Regions from separate parts of the Achromobacter sp. CSND-B12 genome, predicted to be linked through region 2. Evidence: predicted binding sites of a transcription regulator. Region 2 holds the regulator's gene; the other holds the start of a gene.

Region 1 (15,610 bases), 2.8 Mb from region 2:
CCGGCCTGGCCGCCTTCTGCGAAGCGCAGCGCGAGGCGCTGGCCGCCGACGTCTTCATTGCCAGCGACGGCCCGCGCCTGGCCGCCGCCCGCCCCACCCTGTTCATGGGCTCGCGCGGCGCGGTGAACTTCGAATTGAGCCTGCGCGCCCGCGAACGCGGCTACCACTCGGGCAACTGGGGCGGGCTGCTGGCCAATCCCGCCATCGTCCTGTCGCACGCCATCGCCTCCCTGGTGGACGCGCGTGGCCGCATCCTGGTGCCGGGCCTGCGGCCGCCGCCCATCCCGGCGCCGGTGGCGGTGGCGCTGGCGGACCTGGAAGTGGGTGGCGGCGCCGACGATCCCGCGATCGACCACGACTGGGGCGAGCCTGGCCTGTCGCCCCCGGAGCAGGTGTTCGGCTGGAACAGCCTGGACGTGCTGACCTTCGGCGCCGGCGATCCGGCCAAGCCGGTCAATGCCATTCCGCCCGTCGCCACGGCCTGGTGCCAGTTGCGTTTCGTGGTCGGCACCGACTGGCGCGCGCTCGAGCAGCACGTGCGCGCGCATCTAGACGCGGCCGGCTTTGCCGACGTGCGGGTCCGCGTCGGCATGCAGGCCGGCGCCACCCGCCTGTCGCCCGACAACCCCTGGGTACGCTGGGCCGCCGCCTCGATCGAGCGCAGCACGGGGCTGCGGCCGGCGCTGCTGCCCAACCTGGGGGGCTCGCTGCCCAACGACATCTTCGCCGACCTGCTCGGCCTGCCCACGCTGTGGGTGCCGCATTCCTACCCCGCCTGCGCCCAGCACGCGCCCAACGAGCATCTGCTGGGCAGCGTGGCGCGCGAGGGCCTGGCCATCATGGCGGGCCTGTTCTGGGACCTGGGCGACCAGGGCGCCGCGCTGCGCCAGGCCGCCGCCGAAACCGATTCCTCTCCCTCCTGACCGGACTCTTCCATGATCGCCCGACTCCGCGCCGCCGCGCTGGCCTGCCTTTCGGCCCTTGCCCTGCAAGCCACCCTGGCCGCCCCCGCCGCGCACGCCGCCTATCCCGAACAGGCCATCAAGCTGGTGGTGCCGTTCACGCCCGGCGGCGCCACCGACGCCGTGGCCCGGCTGCTGGCCAACCGGCTGTCGGGCAAGCTGGGCCAGGCCGTGATCGTCGAGAACCGGCCCGGCGCCTCGACCGTCATCGGCGCCAACGCCGTGGCGCAGGCCCAGCCCGACGGCTACACGCTGATGCTGTCGGGCAGCACCACCTACACCGTGCTGCCGGCGCTCAAGCGCGACCTGCCCTACGACCCGCGCGGCAGCTTCGAGCACATCGCCATCGTGGCGCTGGCGCCGGTGGTGCTGCTGGCGCAGAACAGCCTGCCGGCCAAGACCGCGCAACAGGCCGCCGAGCTGGCGCGCGACAAGACCGCCGGCGGCGGCCTGATGTACGGCACCTTCGGTCCAGGGTCGGCGCCGCACCTGGTGGGTGAAATGTTCGCCGAGGCCGCGGGCGCCAAAATGACGCCGGTGCCCTACAAGGGCAGCGCGCAGTTCATCACCGCGCTGATCGGCGGCGAAATCGCGCTGGGCGTGGACACCGTGTCGTCGGCCGCGCCGCAGGTCAAGGCGGGCAAGGTGCGCGCGCTGGCCGTCACCGGCGAACACCGCGTGCCGCAGTTGCCGGACGTGCCGACCTTCATCGAAAGCGGCCTGCCCGGCGTCTCGATGGTGGGCTGGTACGGGCTGGTGGCGCCGGCTCGCACGCCGCCGCCGGTGCTGGACACGTTGAACCGCGCGGTCGCGGACATCATGGCCGACCCGCAGGTACGCCGCGCCATCGCCGACCTGGCGCTGGAGCCGGTCTACCTGGACGGCCCCGCCTTCACCGCGCGCATGGAACAGGAACTCAAGACCTTCGGCGAAGTGGGCCGGCGCGCCGACATCAAGCTGGACTGAAGCGCCCGCCCCGCGCGGGCGCCGGCGGGCCACGATCCGCCGGCACGATGGCGTCGGGAATCGTCCTATTCCGACCCCATTTCGACTAGAATCGGAACCATTCTCAATAAAAGACCCGCGGCAGGGCTCGCGGCGGCGTCGATAGAAGAAAGAGGCGCGTTCTGAAACCCAGTTTCCGTTTGTCCATGGCCTGGCTCCACACCTGGGTCGGCCTGTGGTTTTCCTGGCTGCTGTTCGCCGTCTTCCTGACCGGGACGCTGGCGGTGTTCGCCGAACCCATCACCCACTGGATGACCCCGGAGCACCATGCGGCCGAGGCCGAGGCGGCGGCGCGCGAGCCCGTGAAGGTGGATCGCGCGCGCCGGCTCGATCTGGCGGTGCAGTACATGGCGCGGCATCACGCCGGCGCCGGCATGTGGGAGATCTGGCCGGTCAACCGCCACCACGACAACGGCCTGGTGGTCTACTGGTTCGACTCGAACGGCGCATATGCCGACGCCGAACTCGACCCCGAGACCGGCCGCGAACTGGACGAGGACCACCACGAGGCAGGCCGCGCCACCTTCGGCGGCGACCACTTCGTCGACTTCCACTACAACCTGCACGCGCAGCCCCTGGGCCTGTGGATCGTGGCCTTCGCCGCCATGGCGATGCTGGTGGCGATGGTTTCCGGCGTGGCGACGCACAAGCGCATCTTCAAGGACTTCTTCACCTTCCGCGCCAGCAAGGGCCAACGTTCGTGGCTGGACGCGCACAACGCCACCGCGGTGCTGACCCTGCCCTTCCAGTTCATGATCGCCTATACCGGCATCGTGATCTCGGCCTTCACGCTGATGCCAGCGCCGATCGCGGCGACCTATGGCCCCGGCGCCGAGGCCGCCCGCTTGTACCTGGCCGAACTGGCGCGCGAAGACCAGCCCCCGCTGACCGGCACCGCGCTCGCCGTGCCGGCCCTGGAACCGCTGGTCGCGCGCGCCGAACGGTTGATCGGGCAGACCGCGCGCGCCATCGTCATCAACAACCCCGAAGACGGCTCGATGCGGATCGCGGTCTATGGCTGGAACGAGGAGGCCGACCAGAACGTCCATATCAGCAGCACCACCGGCATGGCGGAATTCTCCGCCGCCACCGGCCAATTGCTGCGCCTGCGCGCCCCCGGCGGCGTCGAGGGCGGCGCCGCGCCGTTGACGCGCCAGGTGATGTCCGACCTGCACATGGTCAAGTTCGGCGGACTGGCGATGAAATGGCTGTACTTTGTGTGCGGCCTGGCCGGCAGCGCCATGATGGGCACCGGCGCGGTCTTGTTCATGGTCAAGCGCCGCAACCGGATGGGCGACGAATTCGGCGCCGCCACCGCGCGCGTCTACCGTCTGATCGAAGGCCTGAACGTGGCCGCGCTGGCCGGCCTGGCGATCGCCTGCGTCGCCTACCTGTGGGCCAACCGGCTGTTGCCGGTGTCGCTGCCGCAGCGCGCCGGCTGGGAACTGCGCGCCTTCTTCATCGTCTGGGCGCTGACGCTGGCCCATGCCTGGCTGTGCAGTCCGCGGCGCGCCTGGCTGTGGCAGCTGGGCCTGCTGTCGGCGCTGTGCCTGCTGCTGCCGCTGCTGTCCCTGATGACGCTGGGCGACCATCCGCTGGCGCAGATCGCGCGCGGCGACTGGGAAAGCGCCGGGGTCGAACTGACGGCCGTGGCCATAGGCGTGGCGGCCGGCTGGGCCGCGCTGCGGCTGGGCCGCAAACCGCTGTCGGCGCCGCCGCCGCGCGATACGCGCGCTTCGCGGGAGGCCACGGCATGAATCTCAACGACGCCTTCGGCATCGCCATGGCGCTGCTGCTGACCTATTCCGGCATGGCCTGCCTGAGCCTGGCGATGCCGCGCCATTACGACCAGGTCTGGGGCCGCGATCCCTCGGCCGGCCATTCCCGCGTGCTGCGCGGCGCGGGCATCCTGCTGTTGCTGCTGGCGCTGCTGCCCTGCGTCGGCCTGTGGGGCAACACCGTGGGCGTGGTGGCCTGGCTGGGCTGGCTGTCGGCCGGCGCGTTGCTGTGGGTCGGCATGCTGTCGTGGTCGCCGCGCCCGGCCATGGGCACCGCCGCCCTGGCGCTGGTGATCTCGCTGGCCGGGGTCGGCTTGGGTTTCTAGGGCCGCATTGCGTCCGCGCCGGCCCGGCCGGCGCCGTTTGACCGGCATCAAGACAAGCCGACAAACGCCTCGATAGCCGGGCTTTCGACACCATAGGTGGTGGTAGAGTTTTCCTACCCCACAACATATGGTGTCAGCGATGCAACTCCAACACATCCTCAAGCGCGACGGCCGGGTCGTCGCATTCGACCGCGACAAGATCGCCGCGGCCATCGCCGCCGCCGGCCGCGGCACCGGAGAACTGGACGCCGACGTCGCGCAGGCGCTGACCGGCGCGGTGATCGAGGCGCTGGCCGCCGAAGGCAACGTCTGCCCCGGCGTGGAGACCATCCAGAACCAGGTCGAGGAAACGCTGGTCAAGGCCGGCTACTGGCGCACCGCCCGCGCCTACATCGTCTACCGCGAACAACACGCCCGCCTGCGCGCGCTGCGCCACACCCTGGTGGACGTGGAAAGCGCCATGGAGGAATACCTGGAACAGCGCGACTGGCGCGTCAACGCCAACGCCAACCAGGGCTACAGCCTGGGCGGGCTGATCCTGAACGTGGCCGGCAAGGTCACCGCCAACTACTGGCTGTCCAACGTCTTCACCCCCGAGGCCGGCCAGGCCCACCGCGACGGCGACATCCACATCCACGACCTGGACATGCTCAGCGGCTATTGCGCCGGCTGGTCGCTGCGCCAGCTGCTGACCGAGGGCTTCAACGGCATCCCCGGCAAGATCGAGGCCACGCCGCCGCGCCACATGTCGGCGGCCATCGGCCAGATTGTCAACTTCCTGGGCACGCTGCAGAACGAATGGGCCGGCGCCCAGGCCTTCAGCTCGTTCGACACCTACATGGCGCCCTTCATCCGGCGCGACGCGATGACCTACGCCGAGGTCAAGCAAAGCATGCAGGAACTGATCTACAACCTGAACGTGCCGAGCCGCTGGGGCACGCAGACGCCGTTCACCAACCTGACCTTCGACTGGACCTGCCCGGCCGACCTGAAGGAGCAGATCCCCTACGTCGGCGGCGAGGAAATGCCGTTCGCCTATGGCGACCTGCAGGCCGAGATGGACATGATCAACCGCGCCTACATCGAGGTGATGATGGCCGGCGACGCCAAGGGGCGCGTGTTCACCTTCCCGATTCCCACCTACAACATCACGCCCGACTTCGACTGGGACCATCCCAACACCGAGCGCCTGTTCGAGATGACCGCGCGCTACGGCCTGCCGTACTTCCAGAACTTCCTCAATTCAGACCTGGAGCCGCACATGGTGCGCTCCATGTGCTGCCGCCTGCAGCTGGACCTGCGCGAACTGCTCAAGCGCGGCAACGGCCTGTTCGGCTCGGCCGAGCAGACCGGGTCGGTGGGCGTGGTGACCGTCAACTGCGCCCGCCTGGGCCACACCTGCCGCGGCGACGAGGCCGCGCTGATGGCGCGCCTGGATCACCTGCTGGGCCTGGGCCGCGACGTGCTGGAAACCAAGCGCAAGGTGGTGCAGCGCTACATCGACCAGGGGCTGTACCCGTACACGCGGCGCTACCTCGGCACGCTGCGCAACCACTTCAGCACGCTGGGCGTGAACGGCATCAACGAGATGATCCGCAACTTCAGCGGCGACGCCGAGGACGTCACCACGCCGGCCGGCCATGCGCTGGCGGTGCGCCTGCTGGATCGGGTGCGGGCGCGCATGACCGAGTTCCAGGAAGAGACCGGGCACCTCTACAACCTGGAGGCCACGCCCGCCGAAGGCACCACCTACCGCTTCGCCCGCGAAGACCGCAAGCGCTACCCCGGCATCCTGCAGGCGGGCACCGAGGCCCAGCCCTACTACACCAACTCCAGCCAGCTGCCGGTGGGCCACACCGACGATCCGTTCGAGGCGCTGGCCCTGCAGGAAGCGCTGCAGGGCAAGTACACCGGCGGCACCGTGCTGCACCTGTACATGAACGAGGCCGTGTCGTCGGCCAGCGCGTGCAAGGAACTGGTGCGGCGCGCGCTGTCGAATTTCCGGCTGCCGTACATCACCGTCACGCCGACGTTCTCGATCTGCCCGAACCACGGCTATCTGGCCGGGCACCACGAGTTCTGCCCGAAGTGCGACGCCGAATTGCTGGCCAGGCAGGCGTCTTGCTGCGCGCCGGCCTGACCGCCGCTGTCGACCGCTTTTTTCCCCGGGCGATCCCCGCCCGGCCTTTCCCCAAGGAGCCGTTATGCAAACCGTGATCTCTCCCGAAGCCGCCGCCCCGCAGGCGCTGCGCCTGGACGACAGCCAGCGCGTGCGCTGCGAAGTCTGGACCCGCGTCATGGGCTACCACCGCCCCGTGTCTTCCTTCAATACCGGCAAACAAGGCGAATTCAATGAACGCCGCTTCTTCGTCGAACAACGTGCCTGAAGCGGCCGGCGGCCACAAGGCCGCCCCCGCCCGCCACCCACCGCGCATGGCCTATGCCGCGCCGCCGCGGCCGGCGGCCCAGCCGCTGCCGCGCCATTCCCCGGCGGTGGGCGGGCTGACGCCGTTTTCCACCGTGGACTGGCCCGGCACGCTGGCCGCCGTCATCTTCATCGCCGGCTGTCCGTGGCGCTGCCACTACTGCCACAACCCCGAACTGCAGACGCGCAACGCGCGCTACGACTGGCGCGACGTGCGCGCCTTCCTCGACAACCGCCAGGGGCTGCTGGAAGCCGTGGTGTTCTCCGGCGGCGAACCGCTGAGCGAACCGCGCCTGCCGTCGATGATCCGCGAGGCGCGGCGCATGGGCTATCGCATCGGCCTGCACACGGCCGGCATCTATCCGCTGCGGCTGGCCGACGTGCTGCGCTACCTGGACTGGGTCGGCCTGGACATCAAGGCCGACGCGCAGGGCTATGACGACATCACCGGCCGGCGCGATTCGCACCGCCCGGCGCAGGCCTGCCTGACGCAGTTGCTGACGGCCGGCGTGGATTTCGAATGCCGCATCACCTGGCATCCCGACTGGCTCGACGAGACCCGGTTGCTGGGATTGGCGCGCGAACTGGCGCGGCGCGGCGTCAAGCGCTTCGCGGTGCAGGGCGCGCGCAGCTGCCCCAGCACGCCGCCGGCGCGGCTGCTGGGCACGCAGGCACAGGCTTTGCTGCGCGGCTGGTTCGAGGAATTCGCCTACCGCTGAGCGCTGGCGCGTCCCAGGCGCGCCGCCAGCGCCGCGTGAAAGCGCGGCGACGCCACCGCGCCCACATTGCAGCGCGACCACGGCGACACGGCGGTCGGGTCGACGCTGAACACCCGGCCCGGCGCCATGATGACCTTCTCGGGCATCAGGTCCTGGGCCAGCGCCAGCGAATTGTCCACGCCCGGAAACGCCGACCACAGGTACAGCGAGCTGGTGGGCCGCGCGTAGACCTCGGCGCCCAGCAAATCCAGCACCCGCAGCGCGTCGCCGGTGGCCGCCTCCAGCCGCTGGCGCAGGCGCACCAGATGGCGTTCGTAGTGGCCGTCGCGCAGCATCACGTCGACCATGCGCTCGCAGTATTCCGAACTGCTGACGTGCACCAGCGCCTTCAGGTCCGCCAGATCGCTGGCCAGGCCCGCGCCGCAGGCGATGAAGCCGACCCGCAAGGCCGCCGAGAACGACTTCGAGAAACTGCCGATGTAGACCGTGCGTTCCAGCTGATCCAGCGCCGATAGCCGCACCGCCGAGGTCGGCTTGAAGTCGGCCAGCGGGTCGTTCTCCACCACGATCAGGTTGTAGCGCTCGGACAGCTGCAGCAGCTTGTAGGCCTTGGCCGGCGAGATGTCCGAACCAGTGGGATTGTGCGCCAGCGACTGGGTGAAAAAGAGGCGCGGCTTCTCGCGCTGCAACAAGGCCTCCAGCGCCGCCAGGTCAGGCCCGTCCGCCAGGCGCGGCACGCCCAGCATGCGCACGCCCGCCAGCTTGAGCTTGCCGAACAGCGGGTAGTAGCCCGGATCGTCCACCAGCGCCGCCGCGCCCGGCGGCAGGAAGTAGCGGATCACCAGGTCCATGGCCTCGTTGGCGCCGTGCGTCAACACCAGTTGCGACGGCGCCGCGCTGATGCCGACGTCGCCCAGCTTGCGCACCAGGCTCTCGCGCAGCGGCGCGTAGCCGAAGCGGCTGCCATAGCGGAACAGCGTGCCCAGGCCGGTGCGCACCACCTTCTGGTGATAGCGGTCCATGCGCATGTCGGCCAGCCATTCCACCGGCGGGAAACCGTCGCCGGCGGCGATGGCGTCTGGTTGGGTCTTGAGCTGCTCGCGCATCAGCCAGACGATGTCCATGGCGCGGCTCAACTGGCCCGGCTCCTCGTCGGCGGCGCGCCGCGCCGGTCCGGTATCGAGCACGTAGAAGCCCGAGCCGCGGCGCGGTTCCACCAGCCCGCGCGCCACCAGCATCTCGAACGCCACCACCACGGTGTTCTTGGCGTAGCGGTGCAATTGCGCCAGCTCGCGCAGCGATGGCAATTTATCGCCCGGGCGGTAGACGCCCTCGGCGATCTGGCGCCCGATCAGGCGCGCCAGGCTTTCGGCGATGGGCGCGGCGCGCGGGGCGCGGCCCGGGGAGTTATCGGCGTCCACGGCGTGGTTTCCAGCGGGAAAAAGTCGAAAATTGGTGCAGTGCGATGGTACTGTTCGCCCAAACTGTACCTCTGAATGCCGGTACAGTTTACCTAGAATCTGGCCACCCAATTCTTAGATTTCCGATGGAGACACATGCCATGGTGGCCGATTCACGCCTGCCCAACTTCCGCGCCCTCACCCCCGCCCAACGCCTCGCCGCCATCGCCGACGCGGCCGGCCTGACGCCCGAGGAACGCCAGCAACTGGCCGAACCGGGCGCGCTGGGCCTGGACCGCGCCGACGGCATGATCGAGAACGTCATCGGCGCCTTCGAGCTGCCGCTGGGCGTGGCCGGCAACTTCCAGGTCAACGGCCGCGACGTGCTGGTGCCGATGGCGGTGGAAGAACCGTCGGTGGTGGCGGCCGCCTCGTTCATGGCCAAGCTGGCGCGCGAGAATGGTGGCTTCGAAACCTCCAGCACCCGGCCGCTGATGCGCGCCCAGGTGCAGGTGCTGGGCCTGACCGATCCGCACGGCGCGCGCGTCGCCCTGCTGCGCGAGCGCGAGCGCATCGTCAAGCTGGCCAACAGCCGCGACCAGGTGCTGATCGGCCTGGGCGGCGGCTGCCAGGACATCGAGGCGCACGTGTTCGCCGACACGCCGCGCGGCCCGATGCTGGTGCTGCACCTGATCGTCGACGTGCGCGACGCCATGGGCGCCAACACCGTCAACACCATGGCCGAGGCCGTGGCGCCGCTGGTCGAGGAGATCACCGGCGGCACGGTGCGGCTGCGCATCCTGTCCAACCTGGCCGACCTGCGCCTGTCGCGGGCCCGCGTGCGCCTGACGCCGCAAACGCTCGACACCAAGGACCGCAGCGGCGCCGAGATCATCGAGGGCGTGCTGGACGCCTACGTGTTCGCCGCCACCGACCCGTACCGCGCCGCCACCCACAACAAGGGCATCATGAACGGCATCGACCCGGTCATCGTCGCCACCGGCAACGATTGGCGCGCGGTCGAGGCCGGCGCCCATGCCTACGCCTGCCGCGACGGCCGCTACACCTCGCTGACCCATTGGGAAAAGGACGCCAGCGGCGCCCTGGTCGGCACGCTGGAAATGCCGATGCCGGTGGGCCTGGTGGGCGGCGCCACCAAGACCCATCCGCTGGCGCGGCTGGCGCTCAAGATCATGGCGGTGCGCTCGGCCCAGGAACTGGGCGAGATCGCCGTGGCCGTGGGCCTGGCGCAGAACCTGGGCGCGCTGCGGGCGCTGGCCACCGAGGGCATCCAGCGCGGCCACATGGCGCTGCACGCGCGCAACATCGCGCTGACGGTGGGCGCGGTGGGCGCCGAAGTCGACCAGTTGGCCCGCCGCATGGCCGAGGAAAAGGACGTGCGCGCCGACCGCGCGCTGGCGCTGCTGGAGGAACTGCGGAAACCGGCCTGACGGCGCGGCACGGCCGGCGCAGGCACGCCGGCCGCACAAGAACAGAGGCGGCGCCGGGAACCTCCCGCGCCACCCGTCCATCAAGGAGACAGACATGGAAAGAGACAGCAAGGCGTCCGCCGGACGCCTGGCCGAAGTATGGAACGACACGGTCGACCTGCGCCACCTGGCGTGGGCCATCGCCATCGGCATCGCCGTCAGCGTGGCCGGCTTCTACGCCGCCAGCGGCTGGCTGCGCGACAAGGTCGCCTCGCCCGAACTGGCGCACGCCTACGCCATGCTGGCCGGGCTGGCCGGCTGCGTGCTGGCGGGCGTGATCTGCGCCCGCCTGTTCCCGCCCAAGCGCGAAGTGGTCGAGCACAGCGCCTCGCACGATCCGGCCTGGCGCGCCGAGGTGCTGGCCGAACTGGCCGCGCAACCGGGCGGCCTGGGCACGCTGGCCGACCTGCCGCCCGCGGTGGTCAAGGAGCTGAAGGAACTGGACCTGTACGAGCTGTTCGCCGCCCCCGCCGCGGCCCCGGCGTCGCAGGCCCAACCGCAAAACTTGCGTGAAGAGGTGCCGGCATGAGCGATCCCGTGTTGCTTGAACAGATCATGGTGGCCGCCGGCATGGGCCTCCTGGGCGCGGTGGTGTTCGCCGCCATCGGCCTGGTGTCCGGCACCGACGAGACCACCACGCTGGCGCCGCTGACGCTGCTGGTGGTGCTGCTGGGCGTGCCGCCCGCCGGCGTCTTCACCTTCTTCCTGGCCGGCGCGGTGGCCAAGCACATGACCCACGCGGTGCCGACGGCGCTGCTGGGCATCCCCGGCGACACGCTGGCCACGCCGCTGCTGCAGGACGCCAACATGCTGCGCAAGCTGGGCGTGCCGCACATCGCGCTGCGCAAGATGGTGTCGGGCGCCATCGTCGCCGCCTTCGTGGCGGTGCCGCTGGCGGTGCTGTTCGCCGTGCTGCTGGCGCCGTTCGGCGGCGCCATCACCAAGTCGGCGCCGTGGATCTTCCTGGCCGCGGCGGTGCTGATCGCCTATTTCTCGGCCGGCCGCTGGGCCGCGGTGGCGCTGCTGGTGCCTTTCGTGGTGGTGATCGTGGCGCTGCAGAGCCTGACCGCCAAGTACGGCGTCAAGCTCAGCATCAGCTACTTCCTGGGCATCGCCATCGGCCCGCTGATCGCCGACCTGTTCACCGTGATCGCGCCGCAGGGCCGCGCCAAAATGATGCGCGACAAGGTGCGCACGTTCTCGCTGGCGCCGGACGTCAAGGGCTGGTCGGGCTACTTCCCCAACCCGCTCAAGGTGATGGACCGCATCCAGACCCGCTGGACCCTGGCCACCGCCACCATCTCCAGCGCCACCTTCGTGTTCAGCCCGGTGGCGATGACGGTGGTGCTGGGCGAACTGGTGGGCTCGCGCGTCAAGCACGCCTATCACCGCCTGACCACGGTGCTGAGCGCGCGCAACGGCGTCACCGAGGCCACCTACATCGCCGAGGCCCTGATCCCGCTGATCGCTTTCGGCCTGCCGCTCAGCCCGGTGGCCGCCGGTCCGGCCGCGCCGCTGTTCAACGCCCCGCCGCGCTTCACGGTGGACGCGGCCAGCGGCCAGACCCACAACCTGCACAACCTGCTGAACCACTGGGAGTTCCTGGGCTACGGCATGCTGGCGGTGCTGCTGGCGGCGATCGTGTCGTATCCGTTCGCCATGAACTTCGCGCGCCGCGCCGCGCTGTTCGTGTCGCGCAAGGTCAGCCACGAGGCCATCATCGCCACCTTCGTCGGCCTGATCATCGTGATCAGCGTGTGGGAAGGCCAGTTCCTGGGCCTGCTGGTGATCCTGACCATGGGCCTGTTCGGCGGCCTGCTGTCGCGCCTGTTCGGCTTTAACACCGGCGTGCAGTTCATGGGCTACTACACCGCCGTGCTGACGGTGCCGGCGCTGGTCAAGCTGGTGGCGTGATTCACCGGCGGCAAGGGGCGGAGCCGCCGTGCTCCGCCCCTTTTTTGCTTTCGCGGCGACCGCGTCCGGGCGCGGCGCCTTCATCCCCCCCGCTTTCCCCCGCCCGCTTGATCCCGCGCAAGGCGGCGCGGCATGCCTTGCTCTAGCCTCGGAGCCACTGTTCCCAATAAAGGCTCCCATTTCATGACGTGGTTCAAATCCCTCACACTCGCCGGACGCGAATTGCTGCCCATCGTCCAGGGCGGCATGGGCGTCGGCGTATCCGCCCATCGCCTGGCCGGCGCGGTCGCCAGCCAGAACGCGGTCGGCACCATTGCCAGTGTGGACTTGCGCCATCACCATCCGGACCTGATCGAGCAGACCGAGGACTGCCGCGACCGCGAGCAGATCGACAACGCCAACCTGGTGGCCCTGGACCGTGAAGTGCGCGCCGCGCTCGACACCGCGCAGGGGCGCGGCGTGGTGGCCGTGAACGTCATGAAGGCGGTGCGCGACCATCCCGCGCTGGTGCGCCAGGCCTGCGAAAGCGGCGCCCAGGCCATCGTCATGGGCGCCGGCCTGCCGCTGGACCTGCCCGACATGACCGCCGACTATCCCAAGGTGGCCCTGGTGCCGATCCTGTCCGAAGCGCGCGGCGTGGCGGCGGTGCTGAAGAAATGGATGAAGAAAGGCCGCATGGCCGACGCCGTGGTCATCGAGCACCCCGGCTACGCCGGCGGCCACCTGGGCGCGGCCCGCCTGGACGACATCCACGATGAACGCTTCGACTTCAAGCGCGTGCTGGCCGAATGCCGCCAGTTGTTCCAGGACCTGCAACTGGGCCGCGACGCCCCGCGCCTGATCGTGGCCGGCGGCGTCGGCAGCCATGAACAGGTACGCCACTGGCTCGGCAACGGCGCCGACGGCGTGCAGGTCGGCACGGCCTTCGCCGTGACCCGGGAAGGCGACGCGCACGAGAATTTCAAGCGCGTGCTGATGGAAGCCGACCCCGACAAGCTGGCCGAATTCACCAGCGTCGCCGGCCTGCCGGCCCGCGCCGTGCCGACGCCCTGGCTGACGCGCTACCTGCGCCAGGAAAAGACGCTGCAGGAAAACACCCGCTGCGACGCGCGCCGCTGCAGCCAACGCATGGACTGCCTGACGCAGTGCGGACTGCGCGACGGCATCGCGCGCTTCGGCCAGTTCTGCATCGACCTGAAGCTGGCCGCCGCCATGCGCGGCGAAGTCAGCCGCGGCCTGTTCTTCCGGGGCGCCTCCAAGCTGCCGTTCGGCGACGCCATGCGCAGCGTGCGCGAGCTGATGGACTACCTGCTGAACGGCAGGATGCCGACGGCGGCCTGACCGGCCGGCCCGCGGCTGCCCCCTTCATACGGGGCCGGGAAAATTATTGAACGACGTATAATCTTATTTTTCGTTCAATAATTTCCCGCCCCATGTCCCTCGCCGATCCGCACGACTCCCCCGCCCCCGGCCTGCGCGAGCGCAAGCGCCAGCAGACGCTGGACCATCTGGCCCAGACCGCCTACCGCCTGTTCGAGACCCTGGGCTACGAGGTCGTCACCATGGAGCAGATCGCGGCCCAGGCGGACGTTTCCAAGGGCACGCTGTACAACCATTTCCCGGTCAAGGAAGCCCTGCTGGCGCACCGCTTCCACGCCGAGCTGGCCGCCAGCATGGTGGACCTGCTGCCCAGGCTGCGCGCGGTGCCCGGGTTTGCCGCGCGGCTCAGGCGTGTCCTGCACGCCTCCGCGCATTGGTCCGAAGCCAACCGCGCCTATCTCGGGCCCTACCTGCGTTACCGCCTGTCGACCCTGCGCCCCGACGCCCAGGGCGACGGCCGCTCGCCGCGCAGCGGCTTGCAGACACTGTTCCACAGCCTCATCACGCAAGGGCAGCAGGCGGGCCAATTGCGCGCCGACCTGCCTGCCGACCTGCTCACGCACCAACTGCAGTTCCTGCACCTGGGCGCGCTGCTGCGCTGGCTCGACCTGCCCGGCGCCAGCCTGCCGCGCGAATTCGATGCGCTGCTTTCATTGTTCCTGCAAGGCGCGGCGCCATCCGGGAGCGCCGCGTGACCACCGCGGCCATCCTGGACTGGGCCGCCGCCCGCGAGGCTGGCGTCGCGGGCGCGGGCGGCAAGGGCTGGCAGTTGGCGCGCATGGCGCACCTCGGGGTTCCGGTGCCGCCGGGCTTCGTGCTGGCGGCGTCCGCCAGCCTCGCGCGGCGCCCCGGCGAGCCCGTGGCCGACGCGCTGGCGCAGGCGCTGCACGAGGCCCTGCGCCAGCGCGGCTGGCTCGACCTGCCCCTGGCGCTGCGCTCCTCGTCGCCCCAGGAAGACGCGCGCACCGCATCGTTCGCCGGCATCCATCTGTCGTGCCTGAACGTGCGCGGCGCGGCGGCGGCCGTCGACGCCGTGCGACACATCTGGGACTCGGCCTGGTCGCCGCAGGCGGACGCCTACCGCCAGCGCCTCGGCCTGCAGGCCGAAGAACGCCCCATGGCCGTGGTGGTCATGCCCCTGCTGCCCGCCACGTCCTCCGGCATCGCCTTCACCTGCGACCCGCTCGGCGGCCGCCTCGATCGCATGGTGATCCACGCCAACTGGGGCCTGGGCGAATCCCTGGTGGGCGGCCAGGCCGAGGGTGACGAATACCACTTGCACGCGGATGCCCGTCAATTGGCCTGGCTCCTGGCCCGCCAACGCATCGGCGCCAAACGCCGCGCCACCCTGCCCGCTGCCGGCGGCGGCACACAACTGGAGGAACAGTCGGCGGCGCGGGCAGCGCAGCCCGTCCTGACGCCCGCGCAGGTGGACGCGCTGGCCGCCCTGGCGCGCGACGCCGCCCGCGCCCTGGACTATTCCGGCGCCCCTTACGACCTGGAATGGGTCCACGACGGCCAGGATTTCTGGATCGTGCAGGCCCGGCCCGTCACCGCCATGGCGCGCCACACCTACCCCGGCCTGCAATCGCAACCTTCCTACTGGTCGCGCGGCAATACCCGCGAAGTGCTGCCTTTGCCCATGTCCGCGCTGGAATGGGACGGCGGCCGCCTGATGGCCGAGCGCATGCTGACTCGCGGCTTCGAACTGAGCGGCTACCGCACGCTGCCGGGCGCGCGCCTGGCGGCAATGTTCGACGGCCGCGTCTACCTGGACGCCTCCGTGATCCAGTGGGTCGGCCACGATGCGCTCGGCATCGCCCCGAGCGCCATGAACGCGCTGCTGGGCGGCCCGCAGCCCGAGATCCAGGTGCCCGCGCCCGGCCTGGCGCAGCGCTGGCGCCACGCACTGCGCATGCTGCGCTATCTGCGCCGGGCCGGGCCGCTGCGGCGCCGCGCCGACGCCGACCTGCCGCGCCAGTTCGCGCGGGCGCGGGCCTGGCTGGATGAAGCGCCGCCGGCCGACAGCGCGGCGCTGGGCGCGCGCCTGCTGGAGCAATTCCGCACCGTGGCCGCCGCCGACGACCTGTTCTTCCTGCAAGGCTCGGGCGGCGGCGCCCTGTCCAAACTGCTGGAATGGGTGGAACGCGCCCGTCCCGGCCAAGGCCATGCGCTGACCGCGGCGCTGATGGCCGGCGGCGAACCCAGCGT
Region 2 (15,610 bases):
CGCACGAGCAGCGCTGGGAACGGGCGCGCCAGCGCCTGCGGGCAATCCTGGCGCTGCCTGCCGAGCAGGCGGCGACGCGCAGCGTCTGGGCCGCCTACATGCTGGCCGAAACCGGGAACCCGGGCACGGCGGCGCAGGACTATGCGCGCGTGCGCGAGATGGCGCTGCAAGGCGCCCCCGATCCGCTCGGCCTGGCCGTTGCCAGCTACGGCCAGCAGGCGCGGCTGTCGCTGACCGGCAGCCTGGGACAATGCGCGTATGAAGACGTGGTCAATGCAACGCCCTGCCTGGACGCCATCGCCCCGGCCAACCTGCATCAGGCGGTGCGCCTGTACGCCGCCCAGGCCGCCCGCGACTCGATCAGCGGGCGCGAATCGCTGCGCCTGATCGCCGACTGGGCGCTGGCCTCGGCGGCGCGAGCCGGCCGCCTGATCGACGACCCGGTGGGCCAACGCCTGCTGGTGGCGTATGGCCTGGCCCGTATCGGCGATATCGTCGACGGCAAGCCAGACAGCGCCCGCGACCCGTTCGCCAACTTCGAACAGACCGGCCGCCTGAGCCTGGCCGATGCCGCCGGCGGCGCGCCCAACGTCGTGCCCAACCCGGCGCTGCAATCGCTCGTGGCCGCGTTGCAGACCCAGGACCCGCAACGCATCGCCGATGCCGATCGGGTCGCGGCGCTGGCCTATCGCGTGGGCCGCTACGATCTCGCCCAGACCCTGGCCGAGCGGCTCGACACGGCATTGGCCTGGTGGGTGCGCGCCAAACTGGCCATCCGCCGCGGTGACAACGAACTCGCCGCCCAGGCCTATGCCCGCGCGATCGCGGCATTCCCGCGGGCCGATGGCAGTCTCGAACCTGGATCGGCCTCCCTGCTCAAGGCCGAACAAGGCGTGCTGTCGCTGTCGCGCGGCCAGTACGTGGAAGCGCTGGACCAGCTGTACCGCGCCGCCGCGACCCGCCACGGCGCCAGCCCGGCCGATGAAGGCTGGCCCCTGTCGCCCTACTGGAACGATGCCGCCTACGTGGCCGAACGCGTGCTCACGACCGAGGAGCTCAAGGCCTATGTCGACCGCCTGCCGCCGCCCGCGCCGGCGCCTGCGCGTCCGGCCGGCTTCAGCCGCTATACGCCCGAACAGTTCTATCAATGGAGCCGCCTGAATCCGCCGCCCGCGCATGACCGCCTGCGCCAGCTGCTAGCGCGGCGCCTGGTGCGCGAGGGCCGCGTGGCCGAGGCCCTGCCCTACTTTCCGGCCGATTCCGATCCGCGCTTTGCCAGCGGGGGCTACGACGACGGCGCATGGAAGATCCAGGAGTCCGACGTGCGCCAGCGCGCCGCCCGGTACGGCGACGCCCTGCGAGCGGCAGGCAGCGCCTGGGGCCGCACCGCCCGTGCCCAGGCCTGGTACCAGGCGGCGACGCTGGCGCGCCGCGACGGCATCCGCATCATGGGCTATGAACAGGGCCCGGACTACGCCGTCTATGACGGCAACTATTCAACCGGCGCGGGTCGCGACGCCAACCCGTGGTGGCGCGAAGCCCGCGCCGACACCGGCATGCCGCTGGATACCCCGCTGCAGCGCGCCGAGGCCGACCTGCCGGGCCCTTATGTGACACAGGAAGAACGCAAGCGCTATGCCGCCAGCGAGGCGCGCCCCAACGTGCGCTACCACTACCGCCAGATCGCCGCCGACTACGCCATGAAGGCGGCCGACGAACTGCCCAGCCGCTCGCAGGCCTTCGCCGCCGTGCTGTGCCGCGGCGCGCGGTACGTCATCGACGACACGCCGGAACGCGCCTCCGCCATCTATCTGCGCTACGTGGACCAGGGCGCCCGGGTGCCCTTCAGCGACACCTTCGGCCGCGAATGCCCTGAACCGGACTTCCAGTCGGCCGCGCGCTTTCACTACATCCAGGCATGGAAAGCCTGGGAGCGCGCGCGCCAGCAACATCCCGGCCTGCTGTTGGCCGGCGGCCTGCTTGCGCTGGCGGCGCTCGGCGCCGCGCTGTGGGCCTGGCGCAGCGCCACCCCGGCGGCTCGCGGCGGCAAGCGCTAGGGCGTCTGGACGGCCGGCAATTCGACCCGCCGCAACAGTCCGCGCCAATGCTCCGGCACCCGGGCGCGCACGCGCAGGTCTGCCGCCACCCGCTGCGCCTCGATGAATTCGTAGCGCGGGGCGGCGTCCAGCCGCTCCAGCAGCGGCAGCCTGACCACGCCGGCGGCGTCGCCCAGCAACATCGGCGCCATATATATCAGCAGTTCGTCGACGCAGCCGGCCGCCACCAGCGCGCCGCTCAAACCGGCGCCGGCCTCGACGTGGACTTCGTTGAACTGCTGCGCGGCCAGCCAGCGCATCATCGCCGGCAGGTCCACGCGGTCGGGCTCGGCGGCGGGCATCGACACCACGCGGACGTTCCTGGCTTCCAGCCGCGCCTGCTTGGCGGCGTCGACCCGCGCCGTGAACACGATGACCTCGCCGCCGTCGAACAGGCGCGCGTCCTCGGGAATCTCGAAGCGCCCGTCGACCACCGCCCGGCGCGGCTGGCGCGGCGTCTGCACGCTGCGCACGGTCAGTTGCGGATCGTCCTTGAGCACGGTGCCGATGCCGGTCAGCACCACGCAACTGCGCGCGCGCCACAGATGCCCGTCGGCGCGCGCCTCGGGGCCGGTGATCCATTGCGACAGGCCGTTATGCAGGGCGCTGCGGCCATCCAGCGATGTCGCCATCTTGAGCCAGGTCCACGGCAGCCCGCGGCTCATGCGCGAAATGAAACCGGCGTTCAGGGCCAGCGCCTCTTCGCGGCAAATGCCGGTGGTGACGGCGATACCGGCCTGGCGCAGGCGCGCCAACCCCTTGCCATTGACCAGCGGGTTGGGATCGCCGATCGCCACCACCACCCGCGCCGGCGCGGCCGCCAGCAAGGCGTCCACGCAGGGCGGCGTGCGGCCGAAATGGCTGCACGGCTCCAGCGTGACGTAGACGGTGGCGCCCGCCACCGATTCGCCGCGCGCCTGCGCGTCACGCAGCGCGCACACTTCGGCATGCGGGCCGCCGGGAGGCTGGGTGGCGCCCTCGCCCAGCACGCGGCCATCGCGCACGATGACGCAGCCCACCCGGGGGTTGGGCGCCGTCGAGTACATGACGGTCTGCGCCAGGGCCAGGGCGCGCCGCATCCAGGACAGGTCGTCGGATTCGCTGGGGTTCTTCATCATGCACGGATTGTATGTCCGCGGCGGATCGCCGGCACGCCGCGCTTGCCGTTCCGCGCCGGCGCGCTATGATCGTTCAAGCGGCCCGGCAGTCATGTCCGTTTTGGGCCGATGCTGGTCTCGGGACGGCCTCGCCCCGCCGCCGGGGCAGGCCCACAATACGCCACGTATCTCTCGAAATCCCAAGGCACGGAGCCCGCCGCCATGAAACAAGCATTGATCGTCATCGACGTCCAGGATTCCTTCCGCCAGCGTCCGTTTTGGGACGAGTCGGAATATCCGGCATTCGTCTCGCAACTCCAGGGCCTGATCGACGCCGCCCGTGCCCGCGACATCCCGGTGCTGCAGGTGTTTCACACCAGCGTCGCCAACGATCCAGCCAACCCATTCTCGCTGGCCTCCGGCCATGTCAGGACATTGAAGGAACTGCGCATCGAGCCCGACGCCGTGTTCCACAAGACCGTGCATTCCTCCCTCTACGCCAAGGACGCCGACGGCGCCACGCTGCGGGACTGGCTGCGCAAGCACGGCATAGAGGGCGTCATCGTCAGCGGCATCCGCACCGAACAGTGCTGCGAGACCACCACCCGCCATGCCAGCGACGACGGCTTCAAGGTGGTGTTCCCGACCGACGCCACGCTGACTTTCGCCATGCAGAGTCCGTCGGGCAAGCACTACACGCCGGCCGAGATCCGCGACGCCACCGAACTGGTGCTGCAGGGCCGCTTTGCCCGCATCGCCCGCGCCACCGACGTCTTCGCCGACGCGCAATAGGGACGCGCCGCCATGATTCCCGTGTACTTCGTGTTGCCGCGGGGAATCGTGCTGCTCGACGTGGCCGGGCCGGCCGAGGCGTTCCGGGTTGCCAACAAGCTGTGCCCGGACGCCTTCGCGCAGCATTTCTGCGGCCCCTCGACCGAAGTGGAAAGCGGCATTCCCGGCCTGCACCTGGCGCGGATCCAGCCCCTGCCCCAGAAGCTGCCGCCCGAGGCGCTGGTGATCGTGTCCGGGGTGGTGGGCAAGCACATCCGCCTGGACGAGCCCGAGGCCCGCGTCATCATCGACTGGCTGGCGGCGCGCCATCCGGTCGACGGCTTCACGCTGATGACCGTCTGCGCCGGCGCCCTGTTCGCCGCCGCGGCCGGCCTGACGCGCCAGCGCGAATGCACCACGCACCACAGCTGCCTGGCGCAATTGGCCGACATGGATCCGTCCGCCCGGCTGCACGACAACCGCATCTTCGTCGAAGACGGCAACCTGGTCAGCAGCGCCGGCATCACCGCCGGCATCGACCTGGCGCTGCACATGGTGTCGCGCCACTGCGGCCCACGCGTGGCCAGTGAAGTGGCGCGCGACATGGTGGTCTACCAGCGCCGCGCCGGCACCGACTCGGCCCTGTCGCCCTGGCTGGAACACCGCAACCACATGCATCCCGGTGTGCACCGGGTCCAGGACGCGGTGGTGCGCAACCCGGCGGCGCCGTGGTCGGCGCAGTCGCTGGCCGAGCAGGCCCACACCAGTTCGCGCCACCTGACGCGGCTGTTCCGCGAGCACGCCGGCTGCACGCCGATGGACTACCTGTATCAGATACGCGTGGCGCTGGCGCGCGACATGCTGCGTGAAACCCGCCTGAACCTGGAGATGGTGGCGGAGAAATCCGGATTCGGCTCGGCCCAGCACCTGCGCCGCGTGTGGCGCCGATTCCAGCCGCAGACGCCCAGCATGGCGCGGACACCCGCGCTGTAGCGCGCCTTGCGAGTCAATCCGCGCCCCTCAGGCGCCGCGCGGCGCCCTCATTCCTTGCGCAGCTTGGCGGGCAGCACCGGCCCCTGCATCTCGCGGATCGCCTCGACGAATTCGCCGATGTCCTCGAAGCTCTTGTACACCGACGCAAAGCGCACGTAGGCCACCTTGTCGAGCTTGCGCAGCTCGTTCATGACCAGTTCGCCGATATGCCCGGAAGCCACTTCGCGCAGCCCGCTGGCCAGGAGTTGTTCCTCGATGCGGGCGACGGCGGCGTCCACGTCCTCGGTGCTGACCGGGCGCTTGCGCAGCGCCAGGCTCAGGCTGGCGCGCAGCTTGGCGGGATCGTAGTCGCTGCGGCTGCCGTTGCGCTTGACCACGGACGGCATCGCCAGCTCCACCCGCTCGTAGGTGGTGAAGCGCTTGTCACAGGACTGGCAGCGGCGCCGGCGACGGATGGCGTCGCCCTCTTCCGAGACACGGCTGTCGACGACCTGCGTTTCGGAGTTGCCGCAAAATGGACACCGCATGTGTGATCCCTGAAAACACGGAAAGCAATAATTCGCCCACATTGTAACGAGGCGACAGTCGATCCGTGGCGACTATGACAAATTCGTCCCTATTATTTTTGCCACGATGACCGCTGGCGCGCAAGCGCCATTGGCCCGAAAACAAAAGGACGGCCCCTTGCGGAGCCGTCCTCGTCATGTGCCGGCGGGAAAGATCCGCCGCCGCATCACTTCTTGCCGTACACCGGCAGGCGCGAGGTCAGCTCATTGACCTTGGCGCGCACGGCGGCGATGTTGGCTTCGTCACGCGGGTTGTCCAGCACGTCGGCGATCAGGTTGGCGGTCAGCTCGGCCTCGGCTTCGGTGAAGCCGCGGGTGGTCATGGCCGGCGTGCCCAGGCGGATGCCGCTGGTCACGAAGGGCTTTTCCGGATCGTTCGGGATGGCGTTCTTGTTGACGGTGATATGAGCCTGGCCCAGCACGGCTTCGGCTTCCTTGCCCGTGATGCCCTTGGCACGCAGGTCCACCAGCATGACGTGGCTTTCGGTTCGGCCCGAAACGATGCGCAGGCCGCGCTTGACCAGCGTGTCGGCCAGCACCTTGGCGTTCTTGACCACTTGTTGCGCGTAGGTCTTGAATTCGGGTTCCAGCGCTTCCTTGAAGGCCACGGCCTTGCCGGCGATGACGTGCATCAGCGGACCGCCCTGGATGCCCGGGAAGATGGCCGAGTTGATGATCTTCTCGTATTCGGCCTTCATCATGATGACGCCGCCGCGCGGGCCGCGCAGCGACTTGTGCGTGGTCGAGGTGACGAAGTCGGCGTGCGGCACCGGGTTGGGGTACGCGCCGCCGGCGACCAGGCCGGCGTAGTGGGCGATGTCGACCATGAACAGCGCGCCGTTGTCGTGGGCGATGCGGGCCATGCGCTCGAAGTCGATGTGCAGGGCGTAGGCCGAGGCGCCGGCGACGATCAGCTTGGGCTTGTGTTCCTTGGCGAGCTGCTCGACCTGGGCGTAGTTCAGGACTTCGTTTTCGTCCAGGCCGTACGAGATGAAGTTGTACAGCTTGCCCGAGGCGTTGACCGACGCGCCGTGCGTCAGGTGGCCACCTTCGGCCAGGCTCATGCCCAGCACCGTGTCGCCCGGCTTCAGGACGGCCATGTACACGCCCTGGTTGGCCTGCGAACCCGAGTTGGGCTGCACGTTGGCGGCTTCGGCGCCGAAGATCTGCTTCAGGCGGTCGATGGCCAGCTGCTCGACCACGTCGACGTATTCGCAACCGCCGTAGTAGCGCTTGCCCGGGTAGCCTTCGGCGTACTTGTTCGTGAGCTGCGTGCCCTGGGCTTCCATGACGGCCGGGCTGGCGTAGTTCTCCGAAGCGATCAGCTCGATGTGCTGTTCCTGGCGAACGTCTTCCTTCTGGACGGCGGCCCAGACGTCCGGGTCAGCCTTGGAGAGGGTGAGGTTGCGGTCAAACATGACGGGGGGTTCCTGAGGCGGTAAGAGAGGAGAAAACTGCGCCCGGGTGGGTAAACCCGGATAATGACGAATAGTTTACCGCGTACCGCCGCTTTCCCTGTCGCCAAAATGCCCCGAACAGAGGTAAAAGTCCCGGCAAGGACGGGAAAGTTCCTCCCATCCGCCGTAACCGGAAAACGCGCTCAATCCGGCTTGAAAAACTTTCATGCAATGCGTGGACGCCACCCCGCCCGCGGCGCAAACAAAAAGGGCCGCAACAAACGCGGCCCTTTCGGCTGGCGGATCGACAACGGCGATCAGGACGCCGAGGTCGCCCCGATCTGCTTGGGCGCCAGCTTCGGGTTGAGCGTGTAGGTGCCGGTCAGCGACGCCTGCGCCAGCACGTGCTTCTGGATGGCGCGCAGCGCGTCCTCGCCGGTGAACGAACCCTGCAGGTTCAGCGTATGGACGTCCAGCGCATACAGCGTGAACACGTAGCGGTGCACCAGTGCGTCGTTCCAGGGCGGGCACGGGCCGTCATAGCCGAAATAGTCGCCGCTCATGTCGTGGTCGTTGGCGAACCAGGACGAGTACGAGTTGATGCCCTGGCGGGCATCCAGCGGCGCCAGCGGGCCGCCCTTGCCACGCGGCGTGATACCGCTGGAAAAAGCGCCTTCGTCGATTTCACGCATGTCGGCCGCCAGGTCGACCAGCACCCAATGGAAGAAATCCACCCGCGGCAGGTCGGCCGGCACTTCACGGCCCTCCTGGTTGACGTCGTCGGGCTTGGAGGGAACGTCCGGGTCGTGGCAGATCAAGGCGAACGACTGCGTACCCGCCGGGACATCGTCCCAGGAAAACTGCGGGTTGTAGTTGTCAGCCAGCGCGACGTGCGATTGCGCATCGATCTTGCCGAAGGCGTAGCGCTCCGGAATCGACTCGTTATCGGAAAAAGACAAACTCGAAAGTTTCATGTCGTGCTCCTTGAAGTGCTGCGAAGGCATCCCAGCCTTGAACGTCCCCCCAGCGTATCAAAATCTTCGCGATTATGGGTTCAACTTAACACGCGCGAACTTGCGCTTGCCCACCTGGACCACGTAAGTCCCCGCAGGCAGTTGCAACGATTTGTCTTCGACCCGGTCGCCATTGACGCGCACCCCGCCCTGCTCGACGTTGCGCTGCGCCTCGGAACCCGAAGCCACCAGGCCAGCCTCGCGCAACAGTTTGAGGATGCCGACCGGCGCGCGGCCGATGCTGACCTCGGGCATGTCCTCCGGAATCGCGCCGTCGCGGAAACGCGCCTCGAACGCGGCCAGGGCGTCCTCGGCGGCCTTGGCCGAATGGAAACGGGTGATGATTTCCTGCGCCAGCATGACCTTGGCGTCGCGCGGATTGCGGCCGCCGTCGATCTCCTGGCGCAGCGCGGCGATGTCTTCCAGCGAACGGAACGACAGCAGCTCGAAGTAGCGCCACATCAGCGTGTCGGAAATCGACATCAGCTTGCCGAACATCGAATCCGGCGACTCCGAAATGCCGATGTAGTTGCCCTTGGACTTGGACATCTTCTCGACACCGTCGGTGCCGACCAGCAGCGGCATCGTCAGGATGCACTGCGGCTCCTGTCCATACTCCTTCTGCAGCTCGCGGCCGACCAGCAGGTTGAACTTCTGATCGGTGCCCCCCAGCTCCAGATCGGACTTCAGCGCCACCGAGTCGTAACCCTGCATCAGCGGGTACAGGAATTCATGCACCGAGATCGGGATGCCGCCCTTGAAGCGCTTGGTGAAATCTTCGCGTTCCATCATGCGCGCCACGGTATAGCGCGACGCCAGCTGGATCATGCCGCGCGCGCCCAGCGGGTCGCACCACTCCGAGTTGTAACGGATCTCGGTGCGAGCCGGATCCAGTACCAGGCTGGCCTGCGCGTAGTAGGTCTTGGCGTTGGCCTCGATCTGCTCGCGCGTGAGCGGCGGGCGGGTGCTGTTGCGGCCGCTGGGATCGCCGATGGTCGAGGTGAAGTCGCCGATCAGGAAGATGACCTCATGGCCCAGGTCCTGCAACTGGCGCATCTTGTTGAGCACCACCGTGTGGCCCAGGTGGATGTCCGGCGCGGTCGGGTCCAGCCCCAGCTTGATGCGCAGCGGCACGCCGGTGGCGCGGCTGCGGGCCAGCTTGCGGGCGAATTCGGCTTCGACCAGCAACTCATCGCATCCGCGCTTGGCAATACGCAGATCGGCTTCGACTTCGGGGGTGATGGGGGCTTCGGAGGGTGACATTTTTGGGGGGCCGCAACGGCTTCAGCCGATAAAAAGGTGTAAAAAGTGACGAAAACTATCGAAAATTCTAGCCGAATCAGCTAGGATACCGCCCTAATCATACGCAACTGTCATATATACGCAGTTGTGCTCCGGTTACCACCCGTTGTTCACAAGATGCGCCCCGCGCCAGCCCTTGCCCCGGAAAACGTGGCGCGCGGGGGCCGTTCGTGTCACGCACCCTGCGAGCTCATGCCACCTGAGAGGGTATCTTCACGATGAATCGTGGCCTCCACGACCTGGCGAGTAGCATCAAACGCAAAGTTGCCGCCGTATTTGCGCCCGTCGAGCCCAAGCCGCATCGCTCGGGACTTTTCCGCCGCACTCTCCTCGTCACCGCCATGGGTCTGTTTGCCGGCGCCGCCGCCTTGGGCATGGTGCAGCAACCCGACCGCAGCGAACTCCCCCCGTCCCGCGTCATCCAGAGCATCCTGCCGCTGACCACCGAACAGGTCGAAGTCAGCACCCCCAGCGCCGCGCCCTACATCAGCGAAACCCGCATCCGCGCGGGCGACACGCTGGCCGCCGTGCTGCAGCGCCTGGAGCTGGACTCCCCGGACCTGCAGACCTTCCTGACCCACGACGCCAGCGCGCGCAGCATCTACAAGCTGTACCCGGGCCGGTCGGTGCAGGCCGCGACCGACGCCGAAGGCAACCTGATCTGGCTGCGCTACATCCACACGCCGGGCAACGAGGCCGACGGCCAGGTCGTCACTCGCATGCTGCACGTGGCGCGCACCGACGACGGCTACAAGGCCGAGGAAATCACCGAAAGCACCGATCGCCAGACCCGCGTCGCCGTGGGCACGATCCGGTCCTCGCTGTTCGGCGCCACCGATGCCGCCGGCATCCCCGATTCGGTCACCATGCAGATGGCCGACATCCTCAGCGCCAAGATCGACTTCCTGCGCGACCTGCGCCAGGGCGACCAGTTCCGCGTGGTCTACGAAGTGCGCTCGCACGATGGCCGCTACGCCGGCGCCGGCCGCGTGCTGGCCCTGGAATTCATCAACGGCGGCAAGACCTACTCCGCCGTCTGGTTCAGCGCCGACAACAAGACCGGCTCGTACTACGACTTCGACGGCACCAGCCTGCGCGGCGCGTTCCTGCGCACCGCCCTGAAGTTCAGCCGCATCAGCTCGACGTTCGGCATGCGCATGCACCCCATCCACAAGACCTGGACGGGGCACAAGGGCGTGGACTATGCCGCGCCGTCAGGCACGCCGATCCACTCCACGGCCGACGGCACGGTGGAATTCGCCGGCTGGCAGAACGGCTACGGCAACGTGGTCATCGTCAAGCACCACGGCAAGTACTCGACGCTCTACGCGCACCAGAGCCGCATCGCCGAAGGCATCACCAAGGGCAGCAAGATCTCGCAAGGGCAACTGATCGGCTACGTCGGCGCCACCGGCTGGGCCACCGGTCCGCACCTGCACTACGAGTTCCGCGTCGACAACCAGCCGATCGACCCGTTGTCGGTCGACCTGCCCGTCGCCCGCGCCCTGGAACCGGCCGAAATCCGCGCCTTCAATCAGGCCGTGGCGCCGTACAAGCAGCAGATCCAGCTGCTCACCGAATTCCAGCAGACCCTGCCCGACGCGCTGACCAACGTGGCCAGCCGCTGAGCCGGACCTGCATCACGCATCCGCAAGGCGGCCCGCGCATCTCGATGCCGGGCCGCTTTTTTACAGGCGGCTTTTGACATGACGACACCCCAGCATTTCATCGGCCTGATGTCCGGCACCAGCGTGGACGGCGTCGACGGTGTCCTGGCGCGACTGCGCGACGGCCAGCCGCCGCAGGTGCTGGCCAGCGCCAGCCTGTCAATGCCCGCCGCGCTGCGGGCCGAGTTCCTGGCCCTGAACCTTGCCGGCGACGACGAATTGGCCCGCGCCGCGCTCGCCGCCAACGAACTGGCCCGCCTGTATGCGCAGGTGGTGGCGGACCTGCTGGCCGGCGCCAAGCTGCAAGCGCGGGACGTTGCCGCCATCGGCGCCCATGGCCAGACGGTACGCCACCGCCCCGACAGCGGCTATACCGTGCAATTGAACGCGCCCGCCCTGCTGGCGGAGCTGACCGGCATCGACGTGGTGGCGGACTTCCGCAGCCGCGACGTGGCCGCCGGCGGCCAGGGCGCGCCGCTGGTGCCGCCCTTCCACGCGGCCGTGTTCGGCGCGCCGCAAGGCCGCGCGGTGCTGAACCTGGGCGGCATCGCCAACGTCACGCTGCTGGCGCCGGACCAGCCGCCACGCGGCTTCGACACGGGCCCGGCCAATGTCTTCCTGGATGGCTGGTGCCAGCGGCACCTGGGCCAGTCCTATGACGCCGACGGCCGCTGGGCCGCCAGCGGCCAGGTGCTGGCGCCGCTGCTGGAACAACTGATCGCGAGCGAACCGTGGTTCGCGCTGCCGCCGCCCAAATCGACCGGCCGCGACCTGTTCAACATGCGCTGGCTGGACGACCGGCTGGCCGCCTACGATGGTCCCAGGCCGGCGCCGCAGGACGTGCAGGCCACCCTGCAACGCCTGACGGCCCGCACAGTCGCCAACGCCATCGACGCCGCCGGCACGGACGTGCGCGAGCTCTATGTCTGCGGCGGCGGCGCCTGCAACCCCGGACTGATGCGTGAGTTGGCGTATTGCCTGCAGCGCCCGGTGCATGCCACCGACGCGCTGGGCGTCCCGGCGCAACAGGTGGAGGCGCTGGCGTTCGCCTGGCTGGCCCAGGCCTTCCTGGCGCGCCGCCCCGCCGGCCTGCCCGGCGTCACCGGTGCGCGTGGCGCGCGCATCCTGGGCGCCTTGTATCCCGCCTGACGCGCGCCGCCCGCACGACAAAAAGCCCCTCGGAAAACCGAAGGGCTTTTTTTGTGGCCGAGCGGGCGTGGCCCGCCGCCATCGCGGCGCAACGCCGCTACCGGCTTACACCGAGAACGACGAGCCGCAGCCGCAGGTGGTGCTGGCGTTGGGATTGCGGATGACGAACTGGGCGCCTTCCAGGTCTTCCTTGTAGTCGATCTCGGCGCCAACCAGGTACTGGAAGCTCATGGGGTCGACCAGCAGTTGCACGCCGGCCTTGTCCAGCACGGTGTCGTCTTCGTTGACGACTTCGTCGAACGTGAAACCGTACTGGAAACCCGAACAGCCGCCGCCCTGCACGAACACGCGCAGCTTCAGCTCGGGGTTGCCTTCCTCGGCCAGCAGGTCCTTGACCTTGGCGGCAGCCGAGTCGGTGAACACCAGGGGAGCAGGCGGGGCGGCCTGCAGGTCGACAGTTTCGGTCACTGCATTCATGATTCACTCCTGGCCGCTGGGGCCGTATTCCGATGAGCGGCTGCGCCGCTCGCATGTAGTCACTATAGCGCAGCGCCGCCCGGACTCAAAGTTCGAGCTTGACGCTGCGGGAGGCGCGGACCACATCGCCCTCCAGGACACTGATGGTGACGCTTTCGGGGACAAATCCCTCGGGCACGGCCAGGACGCCCTGGCTGCGCTGGTACTGGTCGAACTGCAAGGCCAGCGACGCCGCGGTGGTGGTTTCGCCGGTGGCGGGCACGGGACCGCTTTCGGCCTTGACCTGCATCGGCGCCAGGTCCACGGTGACGGTTTCGCCCTTGAGCGTGCCGACGGCCTGGAACCGCAGCGTGCCGGCGAACGGGGCGGCACCATTGCGGCCGCTGCGCATCAGCAGCACCTTGTAGCGCAGCCCGCCGCCTTCGCGGTCGATCTGGGCGCCGCGGATGTCCACGGTGCCTTCGGGCCCCGGGGGCAGCAGTTGTTCATAGAACGCCAGCTGGTCGCGCACGCGGCCGATCTCGGCCTGCGCGGCGTGCAGCTGGGTTTCGAGTTCCTGGCGCGCCGAGCGCTCGATCACCAGCTCGCCGTCGGCGGTATCGAGCTGGCCGCGCAGGTAGCGCAATTGCACCGCCTGCTGGCGCATGGCTTCGTCGCGCGTCTCGACCTGCGCCGCGCTGAGCACGACGGCGTCCTTGGGTTGGTAGACGCCGCGCGCGTAGTAATAGCCCGCCGCCGCGCCCGCCAGCACACCGGCCAGCACGCCGGCGGCGACCCGCAGGCCGAGGCCGGCACGGGAAGTTCGAGGCGTCGCGGAGGAATCGTTGGACATGGGGAGCGGGCCGGCGGCAAACCGCCAGCCCGGCCGGACATCAAGGCAGGATCGCGACCTGGTCCAGGCCGACGGTCTCGGGCAAGCCGAACATCAGGTTCATGTTTTGCACGGCCTGGCCGGCCGCGCCCTTCACCAGGTTGTCCTGCACCACCATGATGATGAGCTGGTCGCCGCCGCCCGGGCGCGACAGTGCGATGCGCAGGTTGTTGGAAGCGCGCACCGAGCGCGTCTCGGGCAGGCTGCCGGCGGGCATGACGTCGACGAACGCTTCGTCGGCGTAGCGCTGCTCGAACAGGGCCTGGAAGTCGGTGTCGCGCGCCTCGGGCTTGATGCGGGCGTAGATGGTCGAGTACATGCCACGGATCATCGGCACCAGGTGCGGCACGAAGGTCAGGCCGACCTTGCCCCCGGCGATCTTCTCGAGCTGGGCGACGATTTCGGGATGGTGACGGTGGCCGGCCACGCCGTAGGCCTTGAAGTTGTCGGATGCCTCGGAGAACAGCGAGCCGACTTCGGCCTTGCGGCCGGCCCCGGAAACACCCGACTTGCAGTCGGCGATCAGGGTCTGCGCATCGACCAGTTGCTTGCCGCCTTCGAGCAGCGGGGCCAGGCCCAGCAGCACGGTGGTCGGGTAGCAGCCCGGGTTGCCGATGACGCGCGCCTTGGCGATGGCTTCGCGGTTCAGCTCGACCAGGCCGTACTGGGATTCAGCCAGGATGTCCGGGCAGGTATGGGGAATCTTGTACCAGCGTTCGAAGGTGGGCACGTCCTGCAGGCGGAAGTCCGCGGCCAGGTCGATGACCTTGGTGCCGGCGGCGATCAGTTCCTGGGCTTGGGCCATGGCCACGCCGTGGGGCGTGGCGAAGAACACCACGTCGCAGTCGGTCAGCGTGGCCTTTTCCGGCGCGGAGAAGGCGATCTGCACGCGGCCGCGCAGGTTCGGGTACATGTCGGCCACCGGCAGCCCGTCTTCCTTGCGGGACGTGATGGCGGTCAATTCCACATGGGGATGCTGCGACAGCAAGCGCAGCAGTTCGACGCCGGTGTAACCGGTGCCGCCGACGATACCAACCTTGATACGGGAGTTCGATGCTTGGGCCATGATGTGTGCTCTTCGTAGAACGAGGCTCGATTGTATCGCTCGGACAACCGGCCTTGCCGCCACGCCGGAAACCGCGCGGCAACCGCTGTCCGACCGGACGAAGCCCGCGGAGTTCCGCGGGCCTGGACGGGGCCTGGGCCCCCGGGATGTAAAAAAAAGCCCGCACGAGGCGGGCTTTTTTCGCAGCGATTAACGCTTGCTGAACTGCTTGCGACGGCGCGCCTTGCGGAAGCCGACCTTCTTGCGTTCGACTTCGCGGGCATCGCGGGTCACGAAACCAGCTTGCGACAGCGCGGGCTTCAGGGTCGCGTCGTAGTCGATCAGGGCACGCGTGATGCCGTGACGGACTGCGCCGGCCTGGCCGGTTTCACCGCCGCCGTGCACGTTGACCTTGATGTCGAACGATTCCAGGTGGCCGGTCAGTTCCAGCGGCTGGCGCACGACCATGCGGCCGGTTTCACGGGCGAAGAATTCGTCGACGGGCTTGCCGTTGACGACGATCTTGCCGGTGCCCTTCTTGATGAAAACGCGAGCCACCGAAGTTTTGCGACGGCCGGTTCCGTAGTTCCAGTTACCGATCATGGCGTTTCCTTAGATATCCAGCGTCTTGGGCTGCTGGGCGGTGTGCGGGTGCTCGGCACCGGCATAGACCTTCAGCTTCTTGATCATGGCGTAGCCCAGAGGACCCTTGGGCAGCATGCCCTTGACGGCCTTCTGAATGGCGCGACCGGGAAAACGCTCTTGCATCTTCTCGAAGTTCGTTTCGCGGATACCGCCCGGGTACGTGGTGTGGCGGAAGTACTTCTTGTCCTTCGCCTTGGTACCGGTAACGACGATATCGGAAGCGTTGATGATGACGATGTAATCGCCGGTATCAACGTGCGGCGTGAATTCAGGTTTGTGCTTGCCACGCAGACGACGTGCGACTTCGCTGGCCACACGACCGAGGACTTTGCCCTTGGCGTCGATCACAAACCAGTCACGTTGGACTTCATGCGGCTTGGCCACAAAGGTCTTCATGATGGTTCCTAGATATGAAAAATGGTCTCTGACTGGACGATCCAGCCAGGCTTTTTCCCCCAACTAGACAATGGAGCCGGCATCTTTCCAGCAACTGGGTTTCAGTGCCGGGTTTCAGCCAACCC

Evidence for each region. Region 2 encodes NrdR, which represses ribonucleotide reductase genes. Its sites were predicted from a motif close to CACNANATNTNGTG; they were not measured.
Region 1: a site for NrdR is predicted at 4,191-4,204, ahead of ACUTAG_RS30970 (ribonucleoside triphosphate reductase). Genes of this name have one in related genera too.

Annotation. Positions count from the first base shown of each region.
Region 1 is NZ_JBREGJ010000001.1:6,601,736-6,617,345, forward strand. It holds gene ACUTAG_RS30950 (M20 family metallopeptidase) at 1-923, shown strand, start outside; gene ACUTAG_RS30955 (Bug family tripartite tricarboxylate transporter substrate binding protein) at 936-1,928, shown strand; gene ACUTAG_RS30960 (PepSY-associated TM helix domain-containing protein) at 2,114-3,724, shown strand; gene ACUTAG_RS30965 (DUF3325 domain-containing protein) at 3,721-4,071, shown strand; gene ACUTAG_RS30970 (ribonucleoside triphosphate reductase) at 4,211-6,211, shown strand; gene nrdD (anaerobic ribonucleoside-triphosphate reductase) at 6,276-6,458, shown strand; gene ACUTAG_RS30980 (anaerobic ribonucleoside-triphosphate reductase activating protein) at 6,424-7,215, shown strand; gene ACUTAG_RS30985 (aminotransferase-like domain-containing protein) at 7,206-8,636, opposite strand; gene ACUTAG_RS30990 (hydroxymethylglutaryl-CoA reductase, degradative) at 8,777-10,066, shown strand; gene ACUTAG_RS30995 (hypothetical protein) at 10,161-10,634, shown strand; gene ACUTAG_RS31000 (tripartite tricarboxylate transporter permease) at 10,631-12,019, shown strand; gene ACUTAG_RS31005 (NAD(P)H-dependent flavin oxidoreductase) at 12,203-13,360, shown strand; gene ACUTAG_RS31010 (TetR/AcrR family transcriptional regulator) at 13,453-14,094, shown strand; gene ACUTAG_RS31015 (PEP/pyruvate-binding domain-containing protein) at 14,091-15,610, shown strand, end outside.
Region 2 is NZ_JBREGJ010000001.1:3,812,087-3,827,696, reverse strand. It holds gene ACUTAG_RS17945 (hypothetical protein) at 1-2,057, shown strand, start outside; gene ribD (bifunctional diaminohydroxyphosphoribosylaminopyrimidine deaminase/5-amino-6-(5-phosphoribosylamino)uracil reductase RibD) at 2,054-3,175, opposite strand; gene ACUTAG_RS17935 (cysteine hydrolase family protein) at 3,416-3,985, shown strand; gene ACUTAG_RS17930 (GlxA family transcriptional regulator) at 3,998-4,957, shown strand; gene nrdR (transcriptional regulator NrdR) at 5,005-5,484, opposite strand; gene glyA (serine hydroxymethyltransferase) at 5,691-6,941, opposite strand; gene ACUTAG_RS17915 (YbhB/YbcL family Raf kinase inhibitor-like protein) at 7,238-7,894, opposite strand; gene tyrS (tyrosine--tRNA ligase) at 7,967-9,196, opposite strand; gene ACUTAG_RS17905 (M23 family metallopeptidase) at 9,454-10,863, shown strand; gene ACUTAG_RS17900 (anhydro-N-acetylmuramic acid kinase) at 10,942-12,051, shown strand; gene erpA (iron-sulfur cluster insertion protein ErpA) at 12,157-12,528, opposite strand; gene ACUTAG_RS17890 (DUF6776 family protein) at 12,614-13,360, opposite strand; gene argC (N-acetyl-gamma-glutamyl-phosphate reductase) at 13,401-14,465, opposite strand; gene rpsI (30S ribosomal protein S9) at 14,655-15,047, opposite strand; gene rplM (50S ribosomal protein L13) at 15,057-15,485, opposite strand.